DNA from 4 places in the Alteromonas sp. ABH4_457 genome. Region 4 is predicted to be linked to each of the others. Evidence: predicted binding sites of a transcription regulator. Region 4 holds the regulator's gene; each other region holds the start of a gene.
The links. Region 4 encodes sigma-54, which starts transcription at its own class of promoters, with help from an activator protein. Its sites were predicted from a motif close to GTTGGCACGNNNNTNGNNT; they were not measured.
Positions count from the first base shown of each region.

Region 1: the regulator sigma-54 is predicted to act here: its motif matches at 1,806-1,824, upstream of dkgB (2,5-didehydrogluconate reductase DkgB).
Region 2: the regulator sigma-54 is predicted to act here: its motif matches at 6,581-6,599, upstream of ACXAGR_RS18045 (DUF4097 family beta strand repeat-containing protein).
Region 3: the regulator sigma-54 is predicted to act here: its motif matches at 3,516-3,534, upstream of glnK (P-II family nitrogen regulator).

Region 1 covers NZ_JBSWXN010000007.1:41,630-49,602, reverse strand. Annotated here, with positions in the region: gene ACXAGR_RS18035 (DUF445 domain-containing protein) at 1-781, opposite strand, end outside; gene dkgB (2,5-didehydrogluconate reductase DkgB) at 920-1,723, opposite strand; gene ACXAGR_RS18025 (type 2 periplasmic-binding domain-containing protein) at 1,900-2,682, shown strand; gene rluB (23S rRNA pseudouridine(2605) synthase RluB) at 2,661-3,542, opposite strand; gene scpB (SMC-Scp complex subunit ScpB) at 3,535-4,170, opposite strand; gene ACXAGR_RS18010 (segregation and condensation protein A) at 4,157-4,990, opposite strand; gene ACXAGR_RS18005 (L-threonylcarbamoyladenylate synthase) at 5,023-5,643, opposite strand; gene ACXAGR_RS18000 (PHP domain-containing protein) at 5,656-6,501, opposite strand; gene ACXAGR_RS17995 (anthranilate synthase component 1) at 6,769-7,973, shown strand, end outside.
Region 2 covers NZ_JBSWXN010000007.1:51,940-59,912, reverse strand. Annotated here, with positions in the region: gene ACXAGR_RS18075 (DUF5107 domain-containing protein) at 1-1,000, shown strand, start outside; gene ACXAGR_RS18070 (sugar porter family MFS transporter) at 1,272-2,711, shown strand; gene ACXAGR_RS18065 (IS630 family transposase) at 2,771-3,802, opposite strand; gene ACXAGR_RS18060 (hypothetical protein) at 3,921-4,076, opposite strand; gene recN (DNA repair protein RecN) at 4,289-5,971, shown strand; gene ACXAGR_RS18050 (outer membrane protein assembly factor BamE) at 6,109-6,465, shown strand; gene ACXAGR_RS18045 (DUF4097 family beta strand repeat-containing protein) at 6,726-7,406, shown strand; gene ACXAGR_RS18040 (P1 family peptidase) at 7,450-7,973, opposite strand, start outside.
Region 3 covers NZ_JBSWXN010000002.1:163,985-171,957, forward strand. Annotated here, with positions in the region: gene ACXAGR_RS03920 (glycosyltransferase family 2 protein) at 1-23, shown strand, start outside; gene ACXAGR_RS03925 (catalase) at 137-1,639, opposite strand; gene ACXAGR_RS03930 (ammonium transporter) at 1,844-3,088, opposite strand; gene glnK (P-II family nitrogen regulator) at 3,120-3,458, opposite strand; gene ACXAGR_RS03940 (hypothetical protein) at 3,705-4,553, shown strand; gene ACXAGR_RS03945 (DUF808 domain-containing protein) at 4,617-5,534, shown strand; gene ACXAGR_RS03950 (hypothetical protein) at 5,854-6,153, shown strand; gene mrcB (penicillin-binding protein 1B) at 6,384-7,973, opposite strand, start outside.
Region 4 covers NZ_JBSWXN010000008.1:351,086-359,058, reverse strand. Annotated here, with positions in the region: gene lptC (LPS export ABC transporter periplasmic protein LptC) at 1-468, shown strand, start outside; gene lptA (lipopolysaccharide transport periplasmic protein LptA) at 437-1,006, shown strand; gene lptB (LPS export ABC transporter ATP-binding protein) at 1,012-1,737, shown strand; gene ACXAGR_RS21505 (RNA polymerase factor sigma-54) at 1,833-3,317, shown strand; gene hpf (ribosome hibernation promoting factor) at 3,350-3,637, shown strand; gene ptsN (PTS IIA-like nitrogen regulatory protein PtsN) at 3,646-4,089, shown strand; gene rapZ (RNase adapter RapZ) at 4,136-4,981, shown strand; gene ACXAGR_RS21485 (HPr family phosphocarrier protein) at 4,981-5,253, shown strand; gene ACXAGR_RS21480 (substrate-binding periplasmic protein) at 5,307-6,050, shown strand; gene yiaA (inner membrane protein YiaA) at 6,068-6,460, opposite strand; gene ACXAGR_RS21470 (DUF2145 domain-containing protein) at 6,479-7,252, opposite strand; gene ACXAGR_RS21465 (hypothetical protein) at 7,249-7,590, opposite strand; gene ACXAGR_RS21460 (helix-turn-helix domain-containing protein) at 7,704-7,973, shown strand, end outside.

The sequences.
Region 1 (7,973 bases), on a different contig from region 4:
TGGCAATATCCGCCAGAATGCTCACAATGGCTTTGGAAGCGATGTCAGCGCCCTGCTCGCTCAACCAGGTGGTTGGCAGTATTTTCTCCAGTCGCCGGTACTCTGTTTTCAGCCAGCTATGCAGCTTTTCAGCAATAAACATCTGACTGTCAGGCCGGTGAGCAAGCTCTGCGATTTTATAAAGCAATTGATCCAGCACCTCCTGATGGCGCTTATCACGGGTCAGAACCCGTAACGTGCCGGCCGCGAGAGGCGAAAGATCCATTTTCAGCAGAGCCCGCTTCACTCCGCTTACCATCATGTCCTGAACGGGTTTATCATCCAGCGTGTTAATGATCCCCACCAGCGAGCGCGCGGCGAAGCGACTCAGACGGTCTGCGTTTTGAGGCTCACGCAACCATCTTGCCATTCCCTGAGCAGGACGGGCATCATTGACCAGTTTTTCGATAGCGACTTCATTGAAGAATTTTTCCTTCACAAAGCGGGACAAATTACCGGCAACCGCCGCTTTGTTATTCGCTACGATATTCGTGTGAGGGATTGGAAATCTGGCCGGAATAGGCCTGAACAATGCGCTGACGGCAAACCAGTCAGCCAGCCCGCCAACCAGCGCAGCTTCTGATGCCATCTTAATGAGCCCGGCCCAGGCGGGCCATGGCGTTATCCACTGCCGGTACTCTGCCAGCGTCGCAAGAATAAAGACAAACGCAGCTCCCACCAGCCAGAAAAGCGCGATGCGTTTTGCACGCCGGAGCTGCTGCTGTTTATTATCCGGTAGCACGTTTGTCCTTGTATTAATGTTGCATTACTTACCTGACTGCACGTCATCAGGCGTATACATCCTATCCACTATATGGTGATGAAAGTGCAGCCGGCAAACCCTTTATGACAATTACGGGTGGTTAAATGTAAAAGGATATTAATCCCACTGCGGCGCGAAATCCGGATCCACGATACGTTCGCCGTTGTCCAGCTCATCAATGCGCGCCACATCATCTTCTGACAGCTTGACAGCGGTATAATCGAAGTTCGCCTGCAAATGGTCCTTATTCGTTGATGAAGGGATGGCATGGATACCTTTTACTTCCATCCACGCCAGTACAACCTGTGCAGGATTGGCTCCGTGCGCGTCAGCAATGGCTTTGAGTTCATCATTTTTCATGACTTCGCCCACCGCGAAGGGCATATAGGCGGTAGTGGAAATACCAGCCTGCATACAATGTTCAACCACCTGACGGTTTTGCATAAACGGGTGAAGCTCTATCTGGTTAGTGAGTATCTCGCCCTCTCCCAGAATCTCAACCGCTTTGTCGATTTGTGCCATGGTGAAATTAGACACACCGATATGGCGCGTTAAACCTTCTTCCTTAGCCTGCTTCAGTGACGCCAAATATGACTCCATGGGAATATGATCATTGGGTGACGGCCAGTGGATGAGCAGCAGGTCAACATAGGCCATTTTCAGTTTGTTCAGACTTTCATGCACAGACGGAATGAAGTGACCCTTATCAAGATGGTCGTGCCATACCTTGGTGGTCACGAACAGTTCTTCACGGGGAAGACCGGCAGTTTGAATTGCATTGCCGATTTCTTCTTCGTTGCCATAAAACTGGGCGGTATCGATATGGCGGAAGCCGGTGGAAAGCGCATCTGAAACCGTTTTTCTTGCTACCTCTCCTTCTAAACGAAACGTACCTACACCTAATTGAGGCATCGATTGCATTATCTTCTCCTGTATTATGAATTCACCTTGTCTACGCTAAGACATTGAATACAGATTACTTCACTTTCTTCAGGTATTGGTTTTAATACTTGCATGCCAACGGTCTTATCGTGCAAAGGCAATTGCATTGATAGGCTTGTGTTACGACTAAAGTTTAAGTGAACAGGACGAATACGATGCGACGCGCTATCACTCTTCTCGCTGCCGTATTGCTTTCAGGTCATGCTTTTGCGGCGAAAGATACTTTCTTTGTAGGTGTCGAAGACAGTTCAGGCAGACAGGTCCACCCGGTAAACGGTGGCAAATATCACCCGGTGCTCGATGCGGTGATGACAGCATTTGCTCTTGAAGAGGGCTTTGAACTGGAATATGTGCCCCTTCAGGGCGACGCTTACGATCAGTGGTTTAAAGAAAACATGATTGATTTCCGCTTTCCGGATCACCCCCGCTGGTCTGCCACAGACGGCACGCTATTTTACAGCCAGCCTGTGGTCGGTATTTGTGAAATCACCCGTGTGTTGCCTGAGAATCAATGGATGCGAATCCCCGACGTGACTGCACTGGGTATTATTGAAGATCAGCCGGTTTCCAGTGACTGGTTAGAACAGGAACGTAAAGGCTACACAAAAATAGTGTCATTCTCTGAGCCGACACACCTGGTAAAGGCGCTGGTTGACGGTGAGGTTGATGCCATTATCACAGACAGCGAACTGCTGAATGATGCAACTGCAGCACTGAAGCTGTCAGGTAAACGCATTGTGGCATCAGAACATATTCAGGATAAGAAAGAGAGCCTGCGGATTTCCAGTGAGCAGTATCCGGCGATGCTGGAAAAATTAGATGAATTTCTCAAAACGCACCGCGGGCTGATTGCTCAGGTTGCCCGCCGGCACGGTATTGATAACGGGCGTACCTGTTTAAAGAAACGCCCTTCCAGTCAGTCAGAGCTGGCTGACTGATTACGTTGATGAGACTGCCGTGTACGGTGTTTTTTCACCGAGCGGCGCATACGGGTAAGGCGGGCATGATCAAGTTTACCCTGTCTTACATCCACCAGCGTTTGTGTTTCATCGTCCAGTTGCACCAGTTTACGAAGGGCATTTAACTGCTCCAGCGGCAACTCTACCCAGGCCCCCTGCGGTAAACGCTTTTGCAGCTCCACCGGTCCGTAGCGCACGCGAACGAGACGGCTGACCTGCATTTCCTGAGACTCCCACAAGCGACGTACCTCGCGGTTACGGCCTTCAGACAACGTCACGTTGTACCAGCGGTTCATACTCTCTTCTTCACCGGCAGGCTTAGAACGGGCTTTGATTTCAGTAAACCGCGCCAGACCATCTTCCAGTTCAACCCCTTTGGTCAGCGTGTTCAGCGTTTTACCGGACACTTCACCGAATACGCGTACAGCATACTCACGTTCAACTTCACATTTAGGGTGCATTAAGCGGTTTGCCAGTTCACCGTCATTGGTGAATAACAACAGGCCACTGGTATTGATATCCAGCCGTCCTACGGCAATCCAGCGTCCCACGCGGATAGCTGGCAGACGGTCAAATACTGTGGGGCGGCCTTCAGGATCGTGACGGCTGCATAATTCACCTTCCGGCTTGTTATACATTAATACACGGCATACCGGTTTTTCTGCCTGACGGGATAACAGATGACCGTCTACACGGATTTGCTGGCCGGGTTCAACACGGTCGCCCAGTGTCGCAATTTTGCCATCTACCGATACCCTTCCGGCTTCTATCCACCGTTCCATTTCACGGCGGGAGCCCAGTCCCTGGTTAGCCAGGACTTTTTGCAACTTTTCACTCATTTTCTTCTCGCTTTTGTTCAGCGGTTTCAATCGCACGGTCGTCGTCAGACGGTGCCTCTAGTGTAGCCGTCGCAGGCGGCTGTTCGTTGTCTTCAAGCCCTTCAAAAACCTCAGATCCGGGTAAATCGGCCAACGACTTTAACGAAAAATAATCCAGAAACTGTCTGGTAGTGGCATATAACGACGGTCTGCCCGGCACTTCTTTGTGCCCTACCACTTTGATCCAGTCTCTTTCTGTCAGGGTACGGATAATATTACTGCTGACTGCCACCCCGCGTACCGCTTCAATTTCGCCGCGGGTTATGGGTTGACGGTAAGCAATTAACGCCAGTGTTTCCAGCATTGCACGTGAATAACGGGGCGCGTTCTCCTGCCACATGCGGCTCAGCCAGGGGCTTAAGCTGTCCAGTGACTGAAAACGATATCCGCTGGCCACTTCAACCAGTTGAATCCCTCTGGGCTGATAGTCCAGCACCAGCTCTTTGAGCACCTCGTTCAGCGCCCGTTCACTGACTGTAAATTCAGCCAGCACAGACTCTCGCAGTGCCAGTTTAGTCATTGGCGCATCGGCAACAAACAGTGCGGCCTCGACCAGTTGCTTAAGCTGGACTTTATTAATCTTCTTCATGACGGCCCAATTTTACATGAATTCTGGCAAATGGTCCTGTCTGAACGCACAATAAAAGCTGTTCTTTTACTAATTCCAGAATCGCCAGAAAAGACACCACCACACCTGCTCTGCCTTCTTCCGGCGTGAATAACGCATCCAGCGGTGTGTAGGTCTCACTGTTTACCATAGCCAGAATCTGGCTCATGCGCTCACGGGTACTCAGCGCCTCCCGCTCAATTGTATGATGTTCAAATGCAGCAGCCCGCTTCATGGCATGGCTGAATGCCAGCACAAGCTCCTGCAGTGACACATCCGGCTCTATCCGCACCGGTTGCACACTCAGAGCCACATCAGCCTTCACTGCAAACACATCACGCTCCATACGGGGCTGTTCATCCAATGATTGTGCAGCTTCTTTAACGGCTTCGTATTCTCTTAACCGGCGGATCAGCTCCGCTCGCGGGTCTTCTTCATCTTCCGGTTCATCGCTTCGCCTTGGTAGCAGTAACCGGGATTTAATTTCAGCCAGAATCGCTGCCATCAGCAAATATTCGGCAGCTAATTCCAGCTTCAATGTTTTCATAACCTCCACATATTCCATGTACTGCGCCGTAATGTCTGCCACGGGTAAGGTTACGATTTCGAATTTTTGTTTGCGGATAAGGTACAAAAGAAGGTCCAGCGGGCCTTCAAAGGTTTCCAGAATGACTTCCAGTGCATCGGGGGGAATGTACAGATCTGACGGCTTTTCAATGACCGCTTCACCATTGATAAACGCCAGTGGCAAAGGTTGCTGAACGGGGTCGCTTACTGCCGCCGGCGTTTGTTCGTCTGTCATCTTACGTGCTGTTCGTCCGTGCTATGATTGTTTTACAGGAACGGTGACGGGTCGCCACTGCCTTCCCTGATCACTTCCGCATTGCCTTCAGAGAAATCGACAATGGTGGTGGGATCTTCACCAAGATACCCGCCATGAATAATCAATCCTACCTGTTTTTCCAGCCTGTCGCGGATTTCATCGGGATCAGACTCTGCCATTTCTTTACCCGGCAGGATCAGCGATGTGGACATCAGCGGTTCATTAAGAGTTTCCAGCAACTTGAGTGCAATCACGTTATCCGGTACACGGATCCCGATGGTCTTCCGCTTCGGGTTTTGTAACCGGCGGGGTACCTCACGGGTGGCTTTGAAAATGAAGGTATACGGGCCCGGTGTGTTGTTTTTAATTTGCCGGAAGGCGGTGTTATCCACTTTGGCATAAAACGATAATTCGGACATATCACGGCACATCAGAGTGAAGTTGTGGTCGTGCTCGATTTGCCTTATCTGACAAAGGCGTTCCAACGCTTTTTTGTCTTCCATCTGGCAGCCAATGGCGTAGCCGGAATCAGTGGGATACACCACTACCTCGCCCTGCCGGATTAACTCCACAGCCTGATTTAACAATCGCTGCTGTGGATTTTCAGGATGAATATAGAAAAATTGACTCATTACAATGTCCTGTTACTGATGGGCGGGCAGTGCCCAGTCATGCCAGACTGGCTTGAGGTGAGAAGCGATACCTAAATTACGCCCCAATTCTGTCCACCTGGACGGGAAGTGAAAATCAGAACCCGCCGAAGCCAAAAGATTGTGCTCGCTGGCAAGCTCGTTGATAAGCTTTTGCTTGTCAGGATTAATACCGGGAAAAGCCGTTTCGATGGCCTGTCCACCGTGATGTGCAAAATCATTGACCAGACGGCGCAACCATTTTGCCGTTATGTCATAGTGGGCGGGATGAGCAAGTACAGCCTGACCACCGGCAGCACGAATATGAGATATGGCTTGCTCCATGCCGGGCCACACAGCCTTAACGGCGGCCCGTTTCCCTTTTCCAAGATACTTTTTAAAGGCGGCATCCATGGTCGCAACACCATATTCATTAACTAATACGCGTGCGAAGTGTGCACGGGTCACCTGCCCCACACCGGCAAGATTCAGCGCCTTTTCAAGCACACCGTCAAAACCGCATTTTTGCAGCTTTTCACCAATTTTAACCGCACGTTCCTTGCGTATTGTACTTTGCTCAGCCAGAAAGCTGTTGAGTGATGCATCTTCCACATCCACATTTAAGCCGACGATATGAATATCGAACCCATGCCAGGCGGTGGAGATTTCAACGCCGTTAATGATCGCCATCACACGCTTTTGCTTTGCCTGAGTTTGTTGGGCAAGCGGTAAACCGGCGAGGGTATCATGGTCGGTAATGGCCAGCACATCCACCTGCATGGTGTGCGCGCGGAGCACCAGCTCTTCCGGCGTTAAATGGCCGTCGGAAAATTTTGTATGACTATGTAGATCGATTTTCAATGTCTTATGCAAATTTACGGTTGACACAACTTCGTTTTTGTTTTCTTCTATAGGGCATATTATACGTACTAACGCCTTCGATGCCTATCGAAGTTTATGACAGAGAAATCATGCGTAATCAATTATCAATCAGCACTTTAGTAAAAGCAGTTTGGTGGTGGCACTCCCTGAAGTAACGGGCGGTGTACGCGTGAGTGCGTAAAAGAACACAATAAAGGCCCGTTTAACGGGCCTTTTTTTTTAATCGCAGTTGGAGAAAATGCGACAATGAGTTTAGCTGAACTGGGCACCCAGCCCGGCAAAGTGGAAACAATCGAACAGTCAGGTACCTACCTGAACGATCCGTTAGCCGCCTTTGCCCACCTTTGTGCCGGAAAATCAAATGCACTGTTGTTAGAATCAGCAGAAATTGACAGCAAGGACGACTTGCAAAGCCTGCTGATGGTAGATGCCGCGATGCGCCTTGTGTGCAAAGGTAATCAGGTTATCTGCACTGCACTGACCCCCAACGGCGAATCTGTATTACCGCTGATTGAAGCACAGCGCCCGGACAATACCAGTGTTGTCAGAGACGGAGTAACGGTAACGCTCACCTGCCACGCTGCGGATAATGCCCTGGATGAAGACAGCCGGCTGAAAGCGGCCAGCGTATTCGACGCACTGCGGTTACTGGTTCAGAAAATCACGCCAATCCGGCAGCATCCCCACGCCGTCTTTCTGGGTGGTGTATTTGCTTATGATCTGCTGGCCACATTCGAAAACTTACCTGATGTACCCGATGGCGAAAATGACTGTCCGGACTATGTATTCTATCTGGCAGAGACCTTACTCACTGTCGATCATCAAACCCGCCAGACCCGTTTAATCGGCAGCGTATTCAGCGGCCCTAACGTGGCGCAAAGTTATTTTGATGTGGCACAGCGACTGGAGCGGCTGCAGGCCAGACTCACAGATATACCTGCGAGTACTGCCACTATCCCGCCCGGGGCTCAGGATGCTATGGATGTGGATGTCGACAAAGACGATGAAACCTATAAGCAGGACGTTGTCGACTTAAAAGCCAATATCCTTTCCGGTGACATTTTCCAGGTTGTACCTTCCCGCACTTTCTCCTTACCTTGTCCTGACCCGTTAACCGCATACGCTCAATTAAAAATCAGTAATCCAAGTCCTTATATGTTTTATATGCAGGATGCAGACTTTACTATATTCGGCGCGTCACCTGAGTCGGCAATCAAATACGAGAAATCATCGAATCAGGTGGAAATTTACCCCATCGCCGGTACCCGCCCCAGAGGCAAACGGGCGAATGGTGAAATCGATCCGGATTTGGACAGCCGCATTGAACTGAATTTGCGTGAAGATGACAAAGAGAAAGCCGAACACATTATGTTAGTCGACCTGGCCCGTAACGATGTGGCGAAAGTAAGCCGTCCGGGCACGCGTTTTGTGAAAGACCTGCTGAAAGTAGA
Region 2 (7,973 bases), on a different contig from region 4:
TTCGCATTGGTTAATCGGCTATGGTTTAGGTAATTATTATTATGATAAACGCCGACATAAAGACGCAATCGAGGCGTGGGAAAAGGCTGCTCAAAATTGCGACTATGCAACTGTGTTTCGTAATTTAGGTATTGCCTACTGGAATATTGAGCAGGATGAAGTAAAAGCAAGAGAAGCCTATTTAACGGCACTTAAGTTTGCTGGTGGTGATGCCCGCTTGGTATTTGAATACGACCAGTTAACTAAACGCAGTGGCGATTTAGTAGAGCATAGATTGCAATATATGCAATCAAATCTGGATTTAGTGTTGCGTCGTGATGATGCCTGTATTGAATACTGTGCTTTGTTAAACGATAGCGGCCAAATGACAGCTGCTTTAGACGTTTTGACTACACGTCGTTTCCATCCTTGGGAAGGCGGTGAAGGGAAAGTGCTAGCACAGTACACTAGAGCAAAAATTAAACTTGGCCAGCAAGCGTTTGCTCAGGCTAATTTCGAGCAGGCACTGGCTCACTTTGAATTTGCGTTTGAAACACCTGGTAATTTAGGCGAAGCGTACCATTTATTGCAAGCCAAAGCAGAAGTTAACTATTGGCTGGGCATGACGTTAACTCAATTAGGACAAATTGAACTGGCAAAAAATGCATTTGAAGCTTGTGCCAATGAAAATAACGATTTTCAGAATATGGCCGTAGTCAGTTTTTCTGAATTATCTTATTTTAAAGGATTAGCCTTGATTGCATTAACTCAGTTCAGTGAGGCGCAAAAACTGTTTAATGACATGTTGGCTTATGTTGAAACAGAAACACAAACACAAGCTAAAATCCCTTATTTTGCTACATCTCTACCAAATCTACTTGTGTTTGAAGACGATATTCAGCAAAGCCGTGATCAAATGCTGGATCTGATTGCTAGCCTAGCAAAAAAAGGGTTGGCCTTATTGGCTGAATGTGAGAATAATCCAGCGGAAAAAATAAGTATTTTAACCCGCAGTTTCTGACCTGACACCCTCTCATAGCATTTAATCTAGATCTATGAGAGGTGCTTTAACTCTTTGAGGTATAGTTTGTAAATGTAACTTTTGTTAATTTTTATAAGATAATCCATCGAAAATAATTGGTATTTCCATTTACATGCAAGGCATCACCTATAACATTAATTCCTAAATACAAAGTGTTTTAAGCTTATTAATCCTATAGACTCAGCCCGAGATAATAAGCAGGCTACAATTATTTAATGGCATTCAAGTAAAATAGTGTGCAACTGACATAATGAAATCAAAACAAAACGACCTCAATATGACTTATATCTGGATGATCAGTTTAACCGCAGCATGCGGTGGCTTTTTATTTGGTTATGACTGGGTAGTAATTGGTGGTGCTAAACCATTTTATGAAGCTTTTTTTGCGGTGTCTGACCCTTCAGTTTCGGGGTGGTTAATGGGATCTGCATTAATTGGCTGTATTTTCGGCGCTATTTTATCTGGCAAAATTTCAGATACATTTGGTCGGAAAAAAGCATTGCTATTGTCTGCCGTCTTGTTTGTTATTTCAGCCGCAGCAACTGCATGGGCCGACAATGTGGATGTTTTTGTTTGGGCCAGAATTATCGGCGGGGTCGGAATTGGCATAGCGTCAACTGTTTCGCCTATGTATATCTCTGAGCTGAGTCCGCTTGAAAAACGCGGACAGTTAGTTTCGATTAATCAGTTAACGATAGTTATTGGTGTATTAGCAGCACAACTCATCAATTTAGTGATTGCAGAGCCAAACTCGGCGGCTGCGACTCAAGCTCAGCTAATGCATACCTGGAACGGACAAATTGGCTGGCGTTATATGTTTGCGGCTGAGCTAGTTCCGGCAATGTTATTTTTAATTCTGGCCATTTTAATCCCTGAATCACCACGCTGGCTAACGCAAAAAGCTCGCTTTACTGAAGCGCGAGAAGTGTTGGCTAAAATTGGTAGTAGCAGCTACACAAGTAAGGTTCTAACCGAACTAAAGGCTAATTTGTCAGTAAAGCATGGCAGTGGATTTGAGGATTTGCTATCACTTAAACCCGTGTTAATCATTGGTATAGTACTGGCTGCATTTCAGCAATGGTGTGGCATCAACGTAGTATTTAATTACGCGCAGGAAATTTTTACAAGCGCAGGATTTGATATTGACGATACACTAAAATCCATTGTAGCAACCGGCTCTGTGAACTTAATTTTTACTTTACTCGCTTTACCTTTAGTTGACCGTCTAGGGCGACGTAAACTCATGTTATTCGGTTCAATTGGTTTGACGATTATTTATGCCTTGATTGCACTGGCTTATCAAACAGGCACTTTAGGTTTGCCTGTTCTGCTGCTGGTACTGTGTGCAATTGCAATATATGCGATGACATTGGCACCTGTTACCTGGGTATTACTAGCTGAGCTTTTTCCTAATCGGGTTCGTGGCGTAGCTATGGCTATCGGTACTTTTACTCTTTGGTTTGCTTCGTTTGTTTTAACTTACACTTTTCCATTGATTAATCATACTTTTGAAGCACAAGGGAGCTTTTTGATTTATGGCATTATTTGTTTACTCGGGTTTATCTTCATTTGGCGAAAAGTACCGGAAACCAAACAGCTGTCGCTTGAAGAAATTGAGTTGAAACTGAATATTACTGCTCCGGTTGAGCCAAAATCACTACAGCAGAGTGCAAATGAGAAACAAGGCTAGGGCTTTCAACCCTAGCCTTGTTGATCAAATCATCTTCTAAATAACTGATCCGAAGTCTGCTACACCTTTGCCATCCCGTGGTCATTGCCAGGGAATGGTGATGCGGTCTCCATAAACCGCCGTACCCTTTTGAGTAGTTGCCACATTTCCGTGCACTTATGATTGCGAGTGATAGTTTCATGCAAGGCATGCCACAACTTTTCAATCTTATTAACCCAGGGGCTGTAGACTGGCTGGAACAACAGAATAAACTTGGGATTTTGCTTCAGCCATGCCTGTGTTTTCTTACTTTTGTGAATGATGTAATTGTCCACGATCAGCGTTATTGTCTTCGCCTTTCTGTATGTTCTTCTTAGGTGCCTCATTAGGCGGATAAATATCTCTGAACATTTTGAATGACGACCAACATAAAGCACTTTACCTGTACCCGCGTTAAGCGCACCGGCCAGATAATATTTCTCATTTTGTCCTGGCGTTGGGACTAACCGCTGTTGTCCTCTAAATCCCCAGTCAGCACCTATCTTCGGATTCAGGTGAATATCCACTTCATCTTCATAAAACACAGGGTGCTCAGCAGAACACTTATCAAGCGCTGCTTTAATCGCAGCAAGTTTCTCTTCCTTGTGTGGATCGCGGATCCGTAAAGTCGGGGCTGCTCTGCGCCAAACGATGCCAAGTTCTGGCATCCACCGTCTCAACGTCGAGCTATGTATACGAATGCCAGTATTTTCGTAAATCACTTTAGCCAGCAATTCCGAACTCCAACGGCTACGCTGATAGCCCAGCTCCTGAGGTGTCCAGTGAATCAACAGAAACAAGAGTTTGACTATCGCGTCACCAGGCAAATAAGCCGGTTTGCCATGCTCAGCATCTTTTAAACCTTCTATTCCTGATTCTTCATACCACTTACACCAGCGACTGACTGATGAACGTGCAGCACTCAGTAATAACGCAACACGCTTACGGGATTGGCCCTTGTGTACCAAAAGCACCGCATTTGCCCGACGACTAAAGCGTTTATCCTTACTGCATTGGACGATTTTTTCTAAACGGCGTCGCTCAGCCCGGTCAATCAATGATATTCTGTTCATGCTCAGTGTGGTTCTCGATAATTTCTTTTTGGCGATTGATCTGATCGCAGAAATCACACTGAGTTCCCCCTATGGGGTGATCTACACTTAAGAACAGTTATTTAGGACAGATTTCCCCTTAACCCCAGTTCACTGAGCGGATCATCTGGCTCAAGGACATCCCTAACGAGGCCATTTTATTCAACACTGCCACCCGGGCCATGACTTCACCCACCTGCGCGTCATAATCCCGCAAACGAAGCTTGTCACCGGTCAGGGATTTATATCGCCACATGGCCCTCTCAGCCAGCGAACGTTTGCGGTAATCCGTTTCTTGCTTCCATTGTTTGAGTTTGCCAGCCTGTAATGCCTTGTGCGCAGGTTTTTAATAAAAATTATAATAAAGCAATTTACCCGGGCGTTTTCAACGTAGAAAAAACTTTACTTTACACAGCCAAAATACTGTATATATTTACACATACTGTATAAACATACTGCGGTGAACACATGCTGGTTAATCTGTCGATCAAAAATTTCGCTGTTGTTAAGCAATTATCTGTCAATCTTGAGTCTGGTATGACGGCCATCACCGGTGAAACCGGTGCGGGTAAATCTATTGCTATTGATGCACTCAGCCTTTGTCTGGGTGAGCGGGCCGATGCCGGCGCGGTGCGTAAAGACGCGCCTAAAGCAGAAATCGTTGCCCATTTTAATCTGAAAGGCCATAAAGCTGCACTGGCCTGGCTGGATGAGCAGGAATTGCTGGATGAAGATGACGACAGCTGCTTTGTACGCCGTGTCATTTCCCGCGAAGGCAGATCGAAAGCGTTCATTAACGGCACACCGGTATCGCTGCAACAGCTGAAACAGTTCGGCCAGTACCTCATTGCTATCCATGGCCAGAATACTCATCTTCAGCTTTTGAAAGACGATTATCAGCGAAAACTAGTTGATCAGTATGCCGCGCATCCTGCCTTGCTGAGCGCCGTGTCAGATAACTACCGCTTGTGGAAACAAAAACAGTCGGAACTGAAAAACCTGGAAACACAGGCACAACAACGTGCTGACCGTCAGCAACTGCTGGCCTATCAGGTACAGGAACTGGATGAGTTTGCTATTGAAGACGGCGAATTTACCGAACTGGAAATTGAGCACCGCAGGTTGAGTAACGGCCAGACATTGCTGGAACAGGCGCAAACGAGTTTTTATAACCTGTATGAGAATGATGAGGGTAACGCGTTATCCATTATCCAAAATGGTCTTGACCGTCTGTCTGAGCTGGAAGAACACGACAGCGCCCTGACGCCGATTATTGCCTTGCTGAACGATGCCTCTATTCAGGTAGAAGAAGCGGCCAGAGAATTACGCAGCTATTGCGATGACCTTGAAATAGATCCTCTGCGGCTGCAACAGGTGGAATCCCGTTACAGTAAAGCCATGGAGCTGGCACGAAAGCATGCCGTGATGCCTGAAGAACTGTTCGGGCATCACCAGGCACTGGCGGCAGAATTTGCCGGTTTGGAGCAGGATGAGAATCGTCTGGAAGATTTGCAGCATGAGGTCGTTGAAGCTAAAGACGCTTACCGTCAGGCCTGTGAGGCACTTTCGGCATCAAGGCATGTTGCTTCGGTTAAGCTGGCAGAAGCGATTCAGGGGCAAATCCGTCAGATGAATATGCCTCATGCGGTCATCGATATTGCTGTCGATTATCAGGAAGACAAAACGCCTGTAGCGTCAGGTCTGGATGATGTGACTTTCCTGGTGTCCACAAACCCCGGCCAACCGGCAGATAAACTGGAAAAAGTGGTGTCGGGCGGTGAGCTGTCGCGTATCGGGCTTGCCATTCAGGTATTGACCAGCGACAAACACGCAACACCGACCATGATTTTTGATGAGGTCGATACAGGGATCAGCGGCCCTACCGCCGCCATTGTAGGTGGTTTGTTACGCCGGCTGGGTAAAGTGAGTCAGGTCATGTGTGTTACGCACTTACCTCAGGTTGCTGCACAGGCCCATAACCAGTTGTTTGTGACCAAGTTCAGTGATGGTAGTACAACAGAAACACAGATGTTGCCATTAACGAAGCAGGACCGGATAGACGAACTGGCCCGGTTACTTGCCGGTGATAAGGTAACCGAATCAGCACTGGCAAATGCCAGAGAACTGTTAGAAAGTGCAGAATCGAACTAATAAGCGGTTGATTGGTCATAGGTGATTGGGTAGCATGCTGTCGCGCATTATTTTGCGACAGCCGCATTCTGACACTGGTTTGCCGGCAAAGGTAATGCCTGTCACTATAATCAAAGCATAACTGGACAAGCTCACGCATGAAGTTGTATCAAATCGCTATTTTGTTAACCGCTGTATTTTTCACCACTGCCTGTAACAACTGGATCTACCGGATTGATGTGCCACAGGGCAACTTTCTGGACGAACGTGACGTTAAAAAGCTGCGTGTTGGCATGACCAAAGAGCAGGTTGTTTATGTTCTTGGCCACCCTGTTGTTGAAGACTCTTTTGATAAGAGCACATGGTATTACGTGTACGATATGAAGCGCGGTATGTCCAAACGCGGTGAAGATTTCCAGAAGCAACTGGTACTTAATTTCGACGGTAATGTGCTAACCACCGTAGAAGGTGACTTCGAACTGTCAGAAGATTTTAATACCCCGCTCGATCAGTAAGCATTTTTGGTCCGGAACACCAAAATGTGGTGTTCCGTACTACTCCCGGATACGCTCTCCCCTTCCCCTGCACGCCAAAAATCCATAACCCACTGATTTTAAATACATAATCACTTTTGGCTCAGCAATTGCTGAACTTGTCATACTTTTTACACTCATTCGTGTGCGGTTATTGCTCATTGTTAAGTGAATGCTTCCCGGCAAAAAACGGGAGTATTAACGCCATACCGGACACACATCACTACAAAACGGAAAATAGAATGCTAAACAGGAATCGCTCAATTATTGCTTTATCACTTTTATGTGCTGTCACGCTATCAGGCTGTGTAATCAATGTCGGTGGGAACGGTGATTATCACGATGGCGGCGATGTAAGCAGTGTACTGGGATCGGTAACCATCTATGAAGGCCGTCATGCAGGCGATGTGTCTTCCGTTAACGGAGACGTGACTTTGCAAACATTTACTGTTGCTGAAGATGTCAGTACGGTGAACGGCAATATCAGTATTGCAGATAACGCTGCAATCAATGAAGCGAGTACGGTTAACGGCGATATTAATGCCGGTAAAAACCTGAATGTGTTTGGTGATATGTCTACGGTAAATGGCAATATCGGGCTTTCTGTGAATAGTCTGGTGGAAGGCGATTTGGAAACAGTGAATGGCGATATTACGGTGCCGGATGGCGAGATAAAAGGCTCAGTCACAACGCAAAATGGTAATGTCACCTTGTCAGGCAATACCCGTATCTACGGCGACATCGTATTTGAAGAAACTGAAAATGGCTGGATGAAGAAAAAATCCGAACAACCGGTGCTTTCAATCACGGAAGATGTGGTTGTTAACGGCAATATCATTTTAGAGCGCGCCGTTGTACTTGAGCTTGCTAATCCTGCGCTGGAAAGCAAAGTAATTAGACGTAACAACAGCAACCGCAGCTAATCATTGCAGGCCGGACAGAAATACAACTGTCCGGCCTGCTTAATCACTTACCGGTTAACGTCACGTCCAGCCAGACCAGGCGGTGATCAGAACTCGCTTCACGATCTTTCACCAGACGGTACAACGGGCTGGCTTTTTCGGGCCAGAAAACACCGCTACCGGTCACTTCAAAACCATATCTTGACGGTAAAACGTAATCTGCCCTTGCCCCCCAGTGTGCAGTGAACCTGCGGCTGTAAGGCTCTGTTGAATGTTCACGGCCACCCTCACTTTCCGGGATAACATTGCCGTTCACATACCGGTTATCAATAAGCTGTTCTATGACGCCGGGCCGGTGTTTACCACCCGCATCGGCAGCGTTGAAATCGCCCGCCAGTACGAAACGGGTGTTTTCCGGCAGGCCGGATTGTTTACCCTCATCATCAGTAATATATTCGCCTTTATCCGGAGACAGATAGTCAGCCATCAGCCTGATTTCATCATGGTTCCGCTTACCGTTACGATCCTCATCACCATCGAAATTAGGCGGTGTGGGATGCATAGCAAGTACATGCACAATGCGGCCAT
Region 3 (7,973 bases), on a different contig from region 4:
GTGCATTGAAGCAAACGGCCTGATGTAAGAAATTACGCGGGGTCCGGTTCCCCGCGATTGGTTCTTCACAACGAAAACACCCGGCATCTGCCGGGTGTTATGTTTTTCAGTTTAATTGCCCGTGACCGGGCAACTGTTACTTATCTTCCAGAGGCGTGTCTTCGGTGATGGGCACCGCGTTAACGTCTGTATCCAACGCTTCCACCGCTTTTCGGACACCTGCAGCGTAGTCAGGATGTACTTTTTCAAGAACAGCGTACCAGCGCTCTTTTACGCCGTCTGAACATGGCCCCATCGCGGCAGCATAGTTCTTGTACAACCTTTCTTTCTGCTCGTCAGAGAACATGTTGTAAAGGGCTCTTGGCTGCACGTAATCAATGTCCGATTCTTCCTGATAGTAGCGGTCAGCATCGCCATCGATGCGCAGCGGTGGTTCCGGGTTCTTAATTTGAGCCACCGGACCGTTGTGCTGGTTTGGCTCGTAATAGGCGTCAGGATTACCATAATCATTGGTAAAGAAGCGCATCGCACCGTCTTTATGATAATGGTTCAATTCCGCTTTCTTCGGCGCATTAGCCGGTAAGGCTTCATAGTGAGTTCCCAAACGATAACGGTGAGCATCTGCATAGGAGAACACCCGGGCCTGCAGCATTTTATCAGGACTGAAGCCGATACCGGGCACCACGTTTGACGGGCTGTAGGCTGCATTCTCAATCATCTGGAAGTAGTTTTCAGGCACGGTGTGCATTTCCAGTTCGCCCACTTCAATCAGAGGGAAATCACCATGAGGCCACACTTTGGTGAGGTCGAAAGGGTTATAAGCCTGCTTCCCTGCCTCTTCTTCAGGCATCACCTGAATGTACAGAGTCCATTTAGGATATTTGCCGTCTTCGATGGCATTGATTAAGTCTTCCTGATAAGACTCACGGGTTTTACCTATGATCTCTTCAGCCTCATCATTGGTGTAATGTTCATGCCCCTGCTGTGTTTTAAAGTGGAATTTCACCCAGAAACGCTCGCCTTTGGCATTCCACATACTGAAAGTGTGTGAGCCGTAGCCGTTCATGTACATAGGGTTCTTAGGAATACCACGATCAGACATCAGAATGGTGACCTGATGCACAGACTCAGGTTGTCCGGCCCAGAAATCAAACATCGCTTCCGGGCTGCGAAGATTCGTTTTCGGATGGCGCTTTTGAGTACGGATAAAATCCGGAAACTTAAACGCGTCGCGGATAAAGAAGATTGGGGTATTGTTACCCACCATATCCCAGTTACCTTCTTCGGTATAAAACTTAAGACTGAAACCGCGTACATCACGCTCGGTGTCAGCAGCGCCTGATTCGCCGGCAACGGTAGACCAGCGACTCAGCACTTCGGTTTTTTTGCCAATCTCAGAGAACAGGTCGGCACAGGTGTACCGGGTAATGTCGTGGGTCACTGTAAATGTACCCTGCAAACCCCAGCCTTTGGCATGCACCGTACGCTCAGGAATACGCTCCCTGTTCTGGTGTGCCAGCTTTTCAACAAGCTGATAATCTGTCAGCAGAACCGGACCTCTTGCGCCCGCTGTTTTGCTGGTTTCGTTAGATTCGACGGGCGCGCCCGCGCTGGTGGTGAGAGTTGGTTTTTTACTCATAACGGTCTCCTGGGAAAAGCACGATAGTTGGTGTAACTATGCGTACAACAGAGAGCCGGAAAACGACCAATCTATTTTTTAAAAGATGTTAATTATTTATTTCTATTAAACAGAAAAAACCCCGCAGATGCGGGGTTCAAATTTTGGTGAGTTGAGCATTATGCTTTTGTTATAGGTTGCCCAATCAAGTCTCCGTGTTGAAGATTAACGACCTGAAGTAAAGTCAGGATATGCTTCCAGACCACATTCAGCAACGTCAACACCTTCAAATTCTTCTTCTTCAGAAACCCGGATGCCCATTACAGCTTTCAGGATTACCCAAACAATCAGACTGGTTACGAATACCCATACAAAGATTGTAGCAGCACCTAACAGTTGACCACCGAAAGTAGAACCTTCGTTAGTTACCGGCACCAGTAACAGACCTAACAGACCAACTACACCGTGAACAGAGATAGCACCTACAGGATCATCGATTTTCAGTTTGTCCAGGAACACGATGCTCAGAACAACCAGCAGACCACCTAACGCACCGAACAGTGTTGCCATCAGAGGCGTTGGCGTTGAAGGTTCAGCAGTAATGGCTACCAGACCAGCCAGTGCACCGTTAAGTACCATAGTCAGGTCAGCTTTACCGAACATTACGCGGGCCAGCAGCAGAGCAGCAATTGCACCACCGGCAGCGGCGGCATTGGTGTTCATGAATACAACCGCAACAGAGTTAGCACTTTCTACAGTAGCTGTTGCCAGAACAGAACCACCGTTGAAGCCGAACCAACCCATCCACAGAATGAATGTACCTAAAGTCGCCAGAGGCAGGTTAGCACCCGGGATAGCATTTACTTTGCCATCTGCAGTGTATTTACCTTTACGTGCGCCAAGTACCAGTACACCGGCTAAGGCTGCAGCAGCACCTGCCATGTGAACAATACCGGAACCTGCAAAGTCAGAGAAACCGTTGTCGCCCAGCACGTACATACCGAATACAGACTCACCGCCCCATGTCCATGCACCTTCCATTGGATAGATGAAACCAGTCATCACAACTGCGAATGCCAGGAAGGCCCACAGTTTCATACGCTCAGCAACCGCACCGGATACGATAGACATTGCAGTGGCAACGAATACTACCTGGAAGAAGAAGTCAGCTGAAGGCGCGTAGGTAGCCGGTTCTTCTGCAACACCTGTTGCACCGTCACCAACAATACCTGAAAGGAATAATGTGAAGTCACCACCGCCGTACATGATGCTGTAACCGCAGATCATATACATAGTACAGGCAATGGCATACAGCGCCACGTTCTTGGTCAGAATTTCAGTGGTGTTTTTAGCACGAACCAGACCCGCCTCAAGCATGGCAAAGCCGGCAGCCATCCACATGACTAACGCACCGCAAATAAGGAAATAGAAGGTATCTAATGCATACCCGAGTTCAAATGTGATTTCCATTGTTTTCTCCGCAATTTCTTATTGTGTTGTTTTACAGCGCGTCTGCGTCAGCTTCGCCGGTACGAATACGAACAGCATGTTCAAGGTCGTAGACGAATACTTTACCGTCACCGATCTTGCCCGTTTTTGCTGCGCCAACGATGGCTTCTACCAGACGATCAACCTGGTCTGCCTGAACAGCAACTTCCAGTTTTACTTTTGGTAAGAAATCCACCTGGTATTCGGCGCCGCGATATAATTCAGTGTGTCCTTTTTGACGTCCAAACCCTTTCACTTCGGTAACGGTAAGACCGTCGATACCGATCTCTGAAATGGCTTCACGAACATCATCCAGCTTGAATGGCTTGATGATAGCTGTGACTAGTTTCATGTGTTGCTCCCAAATAATGGTTGTTTGTTTTCGCTTTTAGCGGGGGTTGCTGAAGTAAACCAAGTCCTATGCCACAAATTTTAATCTATAAAAAACAGATATTTATGCATTAAAACGAATGAAGAGCCTAAAAATTACGCACCATGATCGTGCGAAGGCAAAATAACGCACCACAATTGGGCAACCAGAATCGTGCTTGTGTAAAGACCGGGAACTTCATCTTATTTCAACGGTCTTCTGTCGCGTATGGAAACCACGGACACCGCTTTCTTTGCCCCTCAAAGGCCAACATTTGATCCCCCCCGCTCAGGAAAGAAAAGCGGGGTCTTTGTCGTGTCTGTTATTATTCACCTTATATTGCTTGCCGCGCTGGCGCTGATGGAAAGTAAGCGCGATATTCCGGAGCCCGTGGTCAGTAAGCCCATCACGGCGACGTTAATCCGTCTGCCACAACCTCAGGCTGTCCGGGAACCGGACACACTACCGGAAACCATTCCGGAAGCACCGGCTCCCGACAAGCCAGAACCTGAACTGGCCGCACCGGCTCCCGACAAGCCTGAACCTGAACTGGCCGCACCGGAGTCCAAACCAATTCCGGAACAGGCAGCCCCGCCTGACGTCAAAACACCGCTGGCAGTAAAAGAGTCGTTGCCGCAACAACCTGTGCAGCCTGAAACGTCAGAGCCGGTTCAACCGCCTGTCTCTTCTGTTATTGCGCAGCCGGCTGCGCCAACAGATTCAGGCACGGTTTCAACCAGACCGTCATTAACATCGCGCCGTGCTCTGGATGCTTTTTTCAGCCGGCAACAGGCTGCCAGTACACAGCAGGATGCTGAGCAGGTAGCCAAAGAACTCAGGCGGGCAAAAACGTCACCGGATATCAGCGATCCCCGCAAAGGCGCAGAAAAAGAAGATCCTCATGCCCCGCCCCCTGCCGTTGAAGTGGATTGCAGTAGTAAAACCACCCAAACCCTGGCATTTATTTCACGTTTTACCGGTGGACGGGCGACCTGTTCAGACAGGGGCAAAGGGTTTGAGAAATTCATTGATGCGCGGATAAATAAAGGGGTCAAAGAAGAAGAGAATCAAAATTAGTCTGTATTGCGTATAAGGGCTTCTACAGATAACCTATGCCCCGATTCTTATTGAGGAAAACCTATGGCAGCCGCTAACTTACTCGCCCTGATTGATGATATCGCTACTTTGCTGGATGACATTTCCGCCATGTCTAAAGTGGCTGCGCAGAAAACAGCCGGGGTTCTGGGTGATGATCTTGCATTAAATGCCAACCAGGTTCAGGGAGTGCGTGCCGAAAGAGAACTGCCTGTGGTCTGGGCTGTGGCAAAAGGCTCGCTGCTGAACAAAGTGTTCCTGGTACCTGCTGCGCTGCTTATTTCCGCTTTTATTCCGGTTCTGATCACCGTCATGCTGGTCATTGGTGGTCTGTACCTGTGTTTCGAAGGGGCTGAAAAAGTACTGCACCGGCTTTTCCATAAAGAAGATGGAGCAGAGCGCGAAGCCAGAATTGAAAAACTCTCGCAGGAAAATATTGATCTTGTGGCGCTTGAGAAAGACAAGATTAAAGGCGCCATCCGGACTGATTTTATTTTGTCCGCAGAGATTATCGTCATTGCACTGGGTAGCGTGCAGCAGGCTGATTTTGTTACTCAGGTAGGTGTGTTGTGCGCCTTGAGTGTTGGGATCACTGCTGGTGTGTATGGTCTGGTTGCCGGCATTGTGAAAATGGACGACGTCGGTCTGTATCTGCTCAGAAAATCACTCACCGGCGGCTACAACGGTTTTCAGCGTGTCACTGGCCGCGCCCTGCTCGTTGCTGCGCCTCTGTTAATGAAAACCCTCGCTTTTGTCGGCACCATTGCTATGTTCCTCGTTGGCGGTGGCATCCTTACTCACAATATTCCGTTTATGCACCACCTCGCTGAATCCATTAATCACAGTGTGGAGCAACTCAGCTTTGTCATTTCCCTTATCACTGATGGTGTGGCTGGTTTGATTGCCGGTTCAGTAATTGTGGGTATTGTTTCACTGTTTTCTAAAAAGAAAGACGCGCATTAAGCTGTTCTGATGTTGTCGGGGCGGCAAGCTATGCCCCGGCCATAACCAAAATTATCGCGGGCTGACTCACCTGTCAGCCCCTTACATCATACCTGGTCAAATTCGCCAAATAGAGTTTTCAAAATTACTAATTCTTAGTGTTTATACTATTTACACTTATCTAAGCTTTTCCACACCGACAAAATAAAAAGCTTAAAATCAACACTTTAAAATTTTTATTCGTGTTGGCACAACTATCGCTAAAGTTAATGCGACTTAACAATTAACTGCCGGGAAGTCAGTAAGAGTGCAGTTTATTAACCTTAACTTTGGAGAAATTATGTTTACTTTACGTCGTCAATTCACTGCACTTGCACTTGTTGCTACTTCTGTTCTGTCTATACCGGCAATGGCTGAAACATCATTGCAAAGCCAGCTTCAGGGCTATTTATCTGAGATGGTTGAGCAACAAATCGATAATGTGCGCACAGAAATCCTGTCTGAAGTGACTCAGCTAGTGGCCAACACCACGTATCAGGCCGAACCTGAAGTAGCTGAAGAAACACTGGTTGCTGACATCAAGATCCGTGATCTTAAACAGGAAGATGCTATTTCTTTTGAAGACATCAAAGGAGAGTAATGATGATGACATCAGGTGCGTTGTTGTTGCTTGCGCTGGGACCGGTTGTCGCGTATCTCGCCAGCGCAGTGTTATTCAGCGGTGTGCAACACATTGCAGACCGCTTTCACTAATCCCAACGAGCTCCCGTAGGGCCTTCCCTGAGTCAGATCTGGTAGCGGGACAGATTTTTACTGAGCCGTATGTCGCTGCCAGTTCTGACTACAGGGCTTTTTCGATAAGAAAAAGCCTTAGTTTCCAAACAAACGTTCCCACCAGCTTTTCTTTTCTTTGCCCGGAGGCGCGACAGGCTTACCGTAGCAATCCTGCGCCGGCGGCGGCAGTACATCAAGAATAGCCGGCACACTCATGGAGTCAGGACAGCCGGCAATGGTCAGTGCCCCCGTCTGACTGTCGAAATGAGCAATACCTAACCCTTCCGGAAAACGTCGTGACAGTGACTTGGGCGACTGACTTTTCTGATAGTTTACAAACACAGGTAAGGCCCCGCCGGCACCGGTTAACAGCACTGGCTGGTTATCATCATTCCCTACCCATACAGTTGCCACATTATTCCGGTCAAAGCCGGTAAACCAGCTGTCGCGGTAATCATCTGTGGTGCCGGTTTTACCGCCCATGTTGATATTCGGGAAGTTACTGCCCACACGTTTCGCTGTACCTTCCGTGGTCACTTTATACAACGCGTAGTTCAGCAGGTATGTGGCGGCCTCATCTACCCGCTGTGAATAGTAATCGGCATTCTGCCATACCAGCCGGTTATTCGAAGAAACAACCGATGTCACAGTATGCAGCGGAATATAACGGCCATTGTTCGAAATGGTCTGATACATCTGGTTAGTTTCCAGCGGCGATAACGACATGGCCCCGAGTGTCATAGCCGGCACTTCGCGGAAGTCACTCTCTACTCCCAGCCGGTGAATGGTTTCTGTCACATTGTCGAGCCCCACTTGCATACCGAGATTCACTGTAGGCACATTTAACGATTCTGTCAGACCTTCAATCAGAGGTACTTGTCCACGGAATTTCTTATCCGCGTTCAGGGGTGACCAGGTTTGTCCGTTGCCATTTTCAAGGGTAATGGGTTCGTCCTGTAAAGGAGTGGCCAGATTAAACATTACCGGGTCTTCCAGAGCAGTGAGATATACTGCCGGCTTAATGAGTGAGCCCACCTGACGTTTGGCATCCAACGCACGGTTAAACCCTTTGAAGCTGGTATCTTTGCTGCCCACAATGGCACGAATTTCACCACTGGCGATATCCGTCACAATCATCGCTGCCTGTAACTCAGCTTTGCGATCTGACTGCAAGCCTTTCAATGTGTTTTCAACCGCTTTTTCAGCCCTGCGCTGGGCATATATATCCAGCGTGGTAAATACCTTCACCCCGGAGTCACGCAGGGAAGGATCGGCCAGAATGGAGTTCAGTTCACGGCGCACTTTATCCATAAACGCGGGATGTTTCCCGCTGGCTAAGCTCGCGCCGGACGCCAGACCTACAGGAGAGTTAACAGCAAATTCGTATTGCTTACGGTCGAGTTCGTTGGCTTCAAATAAAATACGCAGCACCAGATTACGCCGCTCAATAACCCGTTCTTCATAGCGTCTCGGATTGTAATAGGATGGTCCTTTAATCATGGCCACCAGCGTGGCGATTTCAGGTACGCTGAGTTCATTGGCCGGCCGGTCGAAATAGAAATAGCTGGCAAGGCCAAAACCGTGCACGGCCATATCTCCGTTCTGACCCAGAAAAACTTCGTTCAGATAGGCCTGCAAAATTTCATCTTTGCTGTAACGGGCATCGATGATGAGTGCCATCAATGC
Region 4 (7,973 bases):
AAAGCCGGAGCAGACGCTTTACGCCCTGCCTATAAAGCAAAGAATTTGACAACTACGCTGTATAACGAAGAAGGCAAACTCAACCACGAAGTCTTTGCCGCCTCTATGGAGCATTACGACCAACTAGGCTTTGTGTTATTCGACCAACCCAAATACACTGTCTATGTGAATGATGACGAGGCCCCATGGCAAGTCACCGCTGATGAAGGCACACTCTACAACGATGACCTGATCCAGCTGGAAGACAATGTGCTGATAAAAAGCCTGAACCCTGAAGAGTTTATCCAGACCATCACAACCAATTTTATTAAGGTGAATCTGGATGACAAAACCATGACTTCAGACCAGCCGGTAGATATACGCGGTGTACAGACCATCATTAAAAGTAACGGTTTCAATGCAAACCTGCGTACCCAACAATATGAGTTAATTGATCATGTGCAGACAATTTATTCCCCGGGCAGTTAGCCTTTTCGCAGCAATAGCGCTGCTTGCTGCTGCCGGTGAGGCAATGGCCGGCTCCGGTGATTTTGAAAAGCCTATTACCGTGGATGCTAAGTCACAGTTTATTGACGGTAAAAAGAAGAAATCGGTTTTTAAAGACGATGTGAAGATTACCCAGGGTTCACTCATCATTGCCGCAGATGAAGTTGAAGCCATCGCCAGTGAAGGCGAAGGGAAAGAGGTTTTTATTGCCCGCGGAAAACCAGCCACTTATTCTCAAACGCTGGATGACGGCGCAAAAGTAAAAGCCAGCGCAAATGAAATTCGCTACGAAGTAGCCAAACAACTTATTTCCTTGCAAGGTGATGCGAAAATCCAGCAAGATACCAGCATGGTCCAGGGAGATAGCATCACCTATGACATGTCAAAAGAGCAACTTCTGGCAACCGGCGGTGAAAGTAACAGCAACGGCCGGGTAACCACGGTTTTCCGTCCTGACACAGTTAAAGAGCTGAAGGAAGAGAACAAGACTTCAGACAGCAACGAAAACGAGGGTAACTGAGTTACATGGCAACCCTGAGTGCGACTCACCTGGCAAAGTCGTATAAATCACGCCAGGTCGTCCGTGACGTTAGTTTATCGGTTTCTACCGGACAGATAGTAGGTCTGCTGGGTCCTAACGGTGCAGGTAAAACCACAACGTTTTACATGATTGTCGGTCTTGTGCCACTGGACAAAGGCAAAATCCTCATTGATGAGCAGGAGCTGACGCACCAGCCAATGCACGAACGTGCCCGCCGGGGAATTGGCTATTTACCCCAGGAGGCATCCATTTTCCGCAAGCTGACCGTACATGAAAACATCATGGCGATATTACAGACGCGTAAAGACTTAAAAAGTCATCAACGTGAACAGGAAGCGGATGCACTACTTGATGAATTTAATATTAACCATATACGTAATAGTACAGGTATGAGTTTGTCGGGTGGCGAACGCCGCCGGGTTGAAATTGCCCGCGCACTGGCAGCCAATCCGCAATTTATTTTGCTCGATGAACCCTTCGCCGGAGTTGACCCGATTTCGGTTAATGATATAAAGAAGATCATTCAGCACTTACGGGACAGAGGTATCGGTATCCTCATCACCGACCACAATGTCAGGGAAACCCTTGATGTGTGTGAAGAGGCCTATATCGTCAGTCATGGAGAACTGATTGCTCAGGGCACCGCAGAACAGGTATTAAGTAATCAAAAAGTTCGTGATGTATACCTTGGTGAGCAATTCAGGCTATAGTTAAGATATCGGGATGAGCATTTAGCGGAGATTTCGCCACCGGCACTCACACCGCTACAACCGGATGTCCTTTTTAGAGTTTATATAAGACGTAGATGAAACCATCTTTACAGTTAAAATTTAGCCAACAACTAACAATGACGCCTCAGCTTCAGCAGGCGATCAAGCTATTGCAGTTGTCTACGCTGGACTTACAACAAGAAATTCAGGAAGCTCTCGATTCTAATCCTTTGCTGGAAGTCGACGACAGCTCCGACAACGATGTAATTGAGAAAAATAACATCGACAATGATGACAGCATGCAAGAGTCTGCAACAGCCTCATCTTCTGACAGCATGGATACCGGTGAAGCACTGGAAAAGAATGATTTACCGGATGAGCTGCCCATCGACAGTACCTGGGATGAGTACATTTCTGCGTCTTCTGCCCCCGCGCCCGGCCCTTCCGGGGGTGATGATGAACAAATCTTTCAGGGTGAAACCACCGAAAATATTCAGGACCATCTGCTGTGGCAAATGCGTCTGACACCTTTTTCTGACACAGACCGCGCCATCGCGCTGGCGATCATCGATTCCATTGATGAGTCCGGCTATCTAACGGTTACCGTTGACGACATTCTGCAAAGCGTAAACAGTGAAGATATGGAAGAGCCCGTAGAAGAAGATGAGGTTGAGTGCGTACTTAAACGTATTCAGCTATTTGATCCTCTCGGTTCCGGCTCCCGCACACCGCAGGAGTGCTTGTTAGTTCAGCTGGCGCAATTTGCACCGGAAACACCGTGGCTGGAAGAAGCCAAACTACTGCTCAGAGAGCATTCCGATCTGTTAGGCAGTAAAGATTACCGTACGTTAATGCGTAAAACCCGCCTGAAAGAAGATCAGTTACGGGAAGCGATGCGTTTGCTGCAAACGCTTAATCCCCGTCCGGGCAGTGCATTAATTACGAAAGAACCCGAATATGTCATTCCGGATGTATCGGTTGCGAAGAAAAATGGCCGTTGGGTTGTAGAATTAAACCCCGACAGCCTGCCTAAGCTCAGTGTTAATCAGCAGTATGCTGCAATGAGCCGTAAAGCAAGAAACAGCAGTGATTCACAATTTATCCGCTCTCACATGCAGGAAGCAAAATGGTTTATTAAGAGCCTTGAGAGCCGGAACGATACGCTGCTGAAAGTAGCAAATTGTATTGTTCAGCAACAGATGGGCTTTTTTGAGCATGGCCCTGAAATGATGAAACCAATGGTGCTGAATGATGTCGCAGAAATGGTAGATATGCACGAATCTACTATTTCCAGGGTAACAACGCAGAAGTACATGCACACGCCCCGTGGTATTTTCGAGTTGAAGTATTTCTTCTCCAGCCACGTTGCCACTGAATCAGGTGGTGAGTGTTCATCTACAGCGATTCGCGCCCTGATTAAAAAGCTGGTTGCCGCTGAAAAGCCAAGCAAGCCACTGAGTGACAGCAAGATTGCTTCGTTGTTGGCCGATCAAGGCATTATGGTTGCCCGGCGAACAATAGCAAAGTACCGGGAATCCTTGTCGATCCCGCCGTCTAACCAACGCAAAAGCCTTATCTAACTTAAGGCTGCTCAAAATAAGGAAGACGAAATATGCAAATCAACCTTTCTGGTCATCACATTGAGATCACTGATTCTTTGCGTAATTATGTCGATACTAAGTTCAGCAAACTGGAACGTCATTTTGACCACATATCAAATGTGCACGTTATTTTAAATGTTGAAAAGCTTAGCCAAAAAGCAGAAGCAACGGTTCATCTTAGCGGCGCGGAAGTCTTCGCCTCTTCCGAAAATCAGGACATGTATGCTGCCATTGACAGCATGGTCGATAAGCTCGACAGGCAGGTCCTGAAACACAAGGAAAAGCTTAAAAAGCACTAATTGAATTCATGGATATACAAGCCATAGTCAGCCTGGACCGCACCGAGTGTGCGGTCCAGTGCAATAGCAAAAAACGCATTCTCGAAATCATCAGCGGGATTGCAGCTAAAAATAACCCCGATGTTGATGAAGCCACCGTGTTAAGTAGCCTGCTGGCCCGTGAGCGAATGGGCAGCACAGGTATAGGTAACGGCATAGCCCTCCCCCACGGTCGCCTGGCCGGACTGGAAAATGTCATCGCCATCGTAGTTACCAGCACACCCGCCATCGATTTTGATGCTATCGACAACAAACCTGTGGATATTTTCTTTACTCTGCTTGTCCCTCAGGAACAAACCGAAGGACATTTACAAACTCTGGCCATGGTTGCCGGAAAACTCAGCGATAAAGAAACCATAAAAACTATCCGCAAAGCTCAGACAAGTGATGATATTATTCGCGCATTACAGTAACTTAGTGTAATACGCACCGACAACACGTGACTTCAGGAGAAACGGCGTGAAGTTAATCATCATCAGCGGACGTTCCGGTTCAGGAAAATCAGTAGCACTTCGTGCCCTTGAGGATCTGGGGTACTACTGCGTCGATAATATTCCGGTTAATCTGTTACCAGCCCTGACACACACTGTCGCCGATGAATACGAGCAGGTAGCTGTGAGTATTGATGTCAGAAACTTGCCTAAAGAGCCTTCTGAGCTGGTTGAAATTCTCGACTACCTGCCGGAGTCATGGACTGTCACCATCGTATATATTGACGCAAGTGACGATATGCTGGTGCGCCGGTTCAGCGAAACCCGGCGGTTACACCCGCTGGCCAAACTGAATAAGTCATTGTCAGATGCCATCCAGACAGAACGTGAACTGCTGGCGCCTGTAGCGGAAAGAGCGGATTTGAATATTGATACCGACTCTCTGAGCATCCACCAGCTGGCAGAATTAATCCGCGAGCGTATCCTCGGTAAGAAAAGCTCACGACTTGTTCTGGTATTTGAATCATTCGGCTTTAAACACGGTATTCCCAAAGATGCAGACTATGTATTTGACGCCCGTTTTCTGCCAAACCCTCACTGGGAGCCGGATTTAAAACATCTGACGGGCCTGGATACACCGGTTCAGGTTTTCCTCAGTTCCCAGCCTATAGTGACCAAATTTATCTGGCAGATTCAGAACCTCATCACGACCTGGTTGCCACACCTTGAACGGAACAACCGCAGTTATGTGACTGTCGCTATCGGATGTACCGGCGGACAGCACCGTTCAGTTTATGTAGCGGAATCACTGGCGAAAAACTTCCGGGAATCTCATCCTGATGTCCAGATCCGCCACAGGGAGCAAAGTAAATAATGCGCATAGAGAAATCTCTGACTATTGTTAATAAACTGGGCCTGCATGCCAGAGCTGCAACGCAGTTAGTGCAACTGGCGAATCAGTTCGATGCCGAAGTTATTTTACAAAAAGGCGATAAGCAGGCTAATGCCAATAGTGTGCTGGGACTGATGATGATGGAAAGTCATCAGGGGGAACAGGTTACTGTGATCTCTGAAGGTCCGGATGCTGAAGCTGCAATGGATGCCGTCGAGGCACTAATTGCAGGCAGATTTAACGAAGATGAATAGCGCCGGCACACCACTGAGTGTGCAGTGCCGGCGAAGGCTTAAAGGCAAACCCGTTGAAACGTTTCATCAGTTTAATCATCTTTTTGACAGCGATGGCTTTTCAAAGCTCAGTATGGTGTGCTGAGCACAGAAAAAGTCTGATAACCGGTGGTACGGCCTGGCCTCCTTATCTGTACATAACAGACAATAATGAGCCGGCCGGTGAAGACTACCAATTGTTGAAGTCGGTTTTAGGCAAGCTGGATTATGCACTGGAAAGCCAGATCCTGCCTGAAAGACGGGTCACTCAGCAAATAGAACTGGGGCAAATTGATGTAGTTACAGGTGCAGCTTTCACACCGGCGAGAGCACTGAAAAACTATTTTTCTGTTCCTTACCGCAAAGAAACCATCAGCTTTGCCTTTCATCCTTCCCATCATGACGAATATGCCGGTAAATCTCTTGAAACCTTACTAAGGGAAGGCAAAACCCTGGCGTTAAATACCGGCGGATGGTATGGCGACTGGTTTAATGAAAAAGTCACTGAGCAGTACAGCGCGCAGCTTATTCATCTGGATTCCGTTAAACGGCGGTTACAGTTTCTGAACAGAGGCCGTGTCGATTTGGTGCTGGACGATATCAGAGTGATTAGCTTTAATGCTGAACTGCTGCATCTCGAACTGGAAATCAGTGATAATCCCGTGAACGTGCAGGACGTCCACTTCATGTTCAGTAAACAATCTGTGGACCCGGGCTTCATCGATAAATTCAATCACGTCCTGTCTGGCTATGTTAAAGACCCGGATCCTGCGAGCTGATCCTTCAACCTCACACCTTATTCTGCTGCCGTATTATCCCTGACATTTTTTTGCACCGTTATCGCGGCAAACAAACTCAGGACGAATGCCATTCCATAGAATCCTTTTTCACTCAGCAACAGGTTGGCGTTTACCAGACCAATCACTAACAGTGCAATAGCAGCACCAAGGCCAAACCAGCACAACATCAGATATATTTTCGTTGTCTGTATGCCTTCCATTTTGTCCCGCACTGTTTTTTGAACAGACACAGCAGCAAACAGTCCAAACAGAAATACAGCAAAGTAGTAGCCTTTTTCATTAAGTGGCATATCGGCATTCAGGAGTCCGGTTATGTAAGCGGCAAATCCTGTCAGCAGTGCAATAACAGAAGCAATAAAAAAGGCTTTCGTAGGTTTATTTGCGTTCATGATGATCTCCGTTTTGTATCAGTGACTGGCATACAGCACGGTTTGATGTGCCACCAGTTGATTGTTTTCCAGATAATTAGCAATAGTGGTGAACGTAGCGGTTTGTATCGCGCCCGGATGGTCGCTTAACGACACGCCGCTGCTCACCCAACTGCCTAACCGCAACTTCATTTTGTTAACCTTCACCGGCTGTGCTTTAAACCATGCCTGCGTATTGTTTTTAAGGCGATGACTGTCAGTGGTGTCGTAAATAGCAGCATTCAGCACATCAAGGGTGTACTCAGTGCAATTTTGCTTTCCTTCCGTAAACGGACTCGCAATAACGGAATAGGCCGGTTCGTGCAGCAATTTCGCTTTGTCCTGCGCATACAGGGCAACGATTTTCTGCTGCACTTCCCAATCGGGAATGATTATGCCGGTTTTTAACTCCGTTGCTCCCCAAAAGAAATCCACCGGATAATCCGTTTTCAGTACGCTTGTACCCGGCTTATCTGCCAGCTGATATAAATTGTGTATTGCATATCCCTGCTCTACCGTGCCGTCATCCAGCGTAATATCGGAATACAGCGCAATTGCCGTATGGGTGAATGAAATACCTTCAGGCAAGTCTTCAGGCGCCCGTCCAACCCGCGCAATAATGGCCGCATAGGCTCCCTGCTCAGCCAGGTAATGCTCAGTTTGCTTTGCAAACTTTATAATCGCCTCCGGCGCATACCGGCGGGGTGCTTCTTCCTGACTGCCGGCAAATACAGGCAACGCCAGACATGCAAGCATTGCTATCGCGGACCTCATTGAGCTTTCCCCTGTGTCACGATAGTCTGGTTTATCACCACATTAGGTGCCGGGTCTGCAGTAATCACCCGTTTTGTCACCGGTAAAGGTTTATTGCTTTTCTCAATGCTATGGTGAACGGAGTGCGCTGAATCTGCCGCAATCACTGCCACTCCCACACTTAACACGACCGGTGCAACCGATACCGCGCTGGCCACTGATGCTGTTGTTTGCACACTTTCCGTTGCTGCAAGCACACTGTGTTTACTTGCCTGACCGCTGTGTTGTATTGAATCGTCGGCCATTACACCGCAACTCAGTGTCAGTATTGCTAAACCTGATATCAATCCATGTTTCATTTCCAGTTCCTCAGTAGTGACTGTGTATTCACAGTAGTCCGGAGAAGAACATTAATAAACTCAAATAATTGATGTAGACTATTTCAACACCAAAAGTATCACTTATTAATACTATGCAGCAGATTAAGCAACTCATCGGTACCCTGAAGCGCTGTTTGAAGCAGCGGGGTTTTACTTATAAATCTCTGGCGGAGCGCCTTGACCTGAGTGAGGCAAGCATTAAAAGATGTTTTGCACAGGAAGCCTTTACTCTGGAGAGACTGGCACAAATTTGCGATGTGATGGACCTGACCCTCAGTGAACTGTTCCAACTCAGCGAACGGGAACAGCCCGCCCTGTCCCAGTTAACTGAAGAACAGGAAAAAGAGTTACTGGCTAACCCG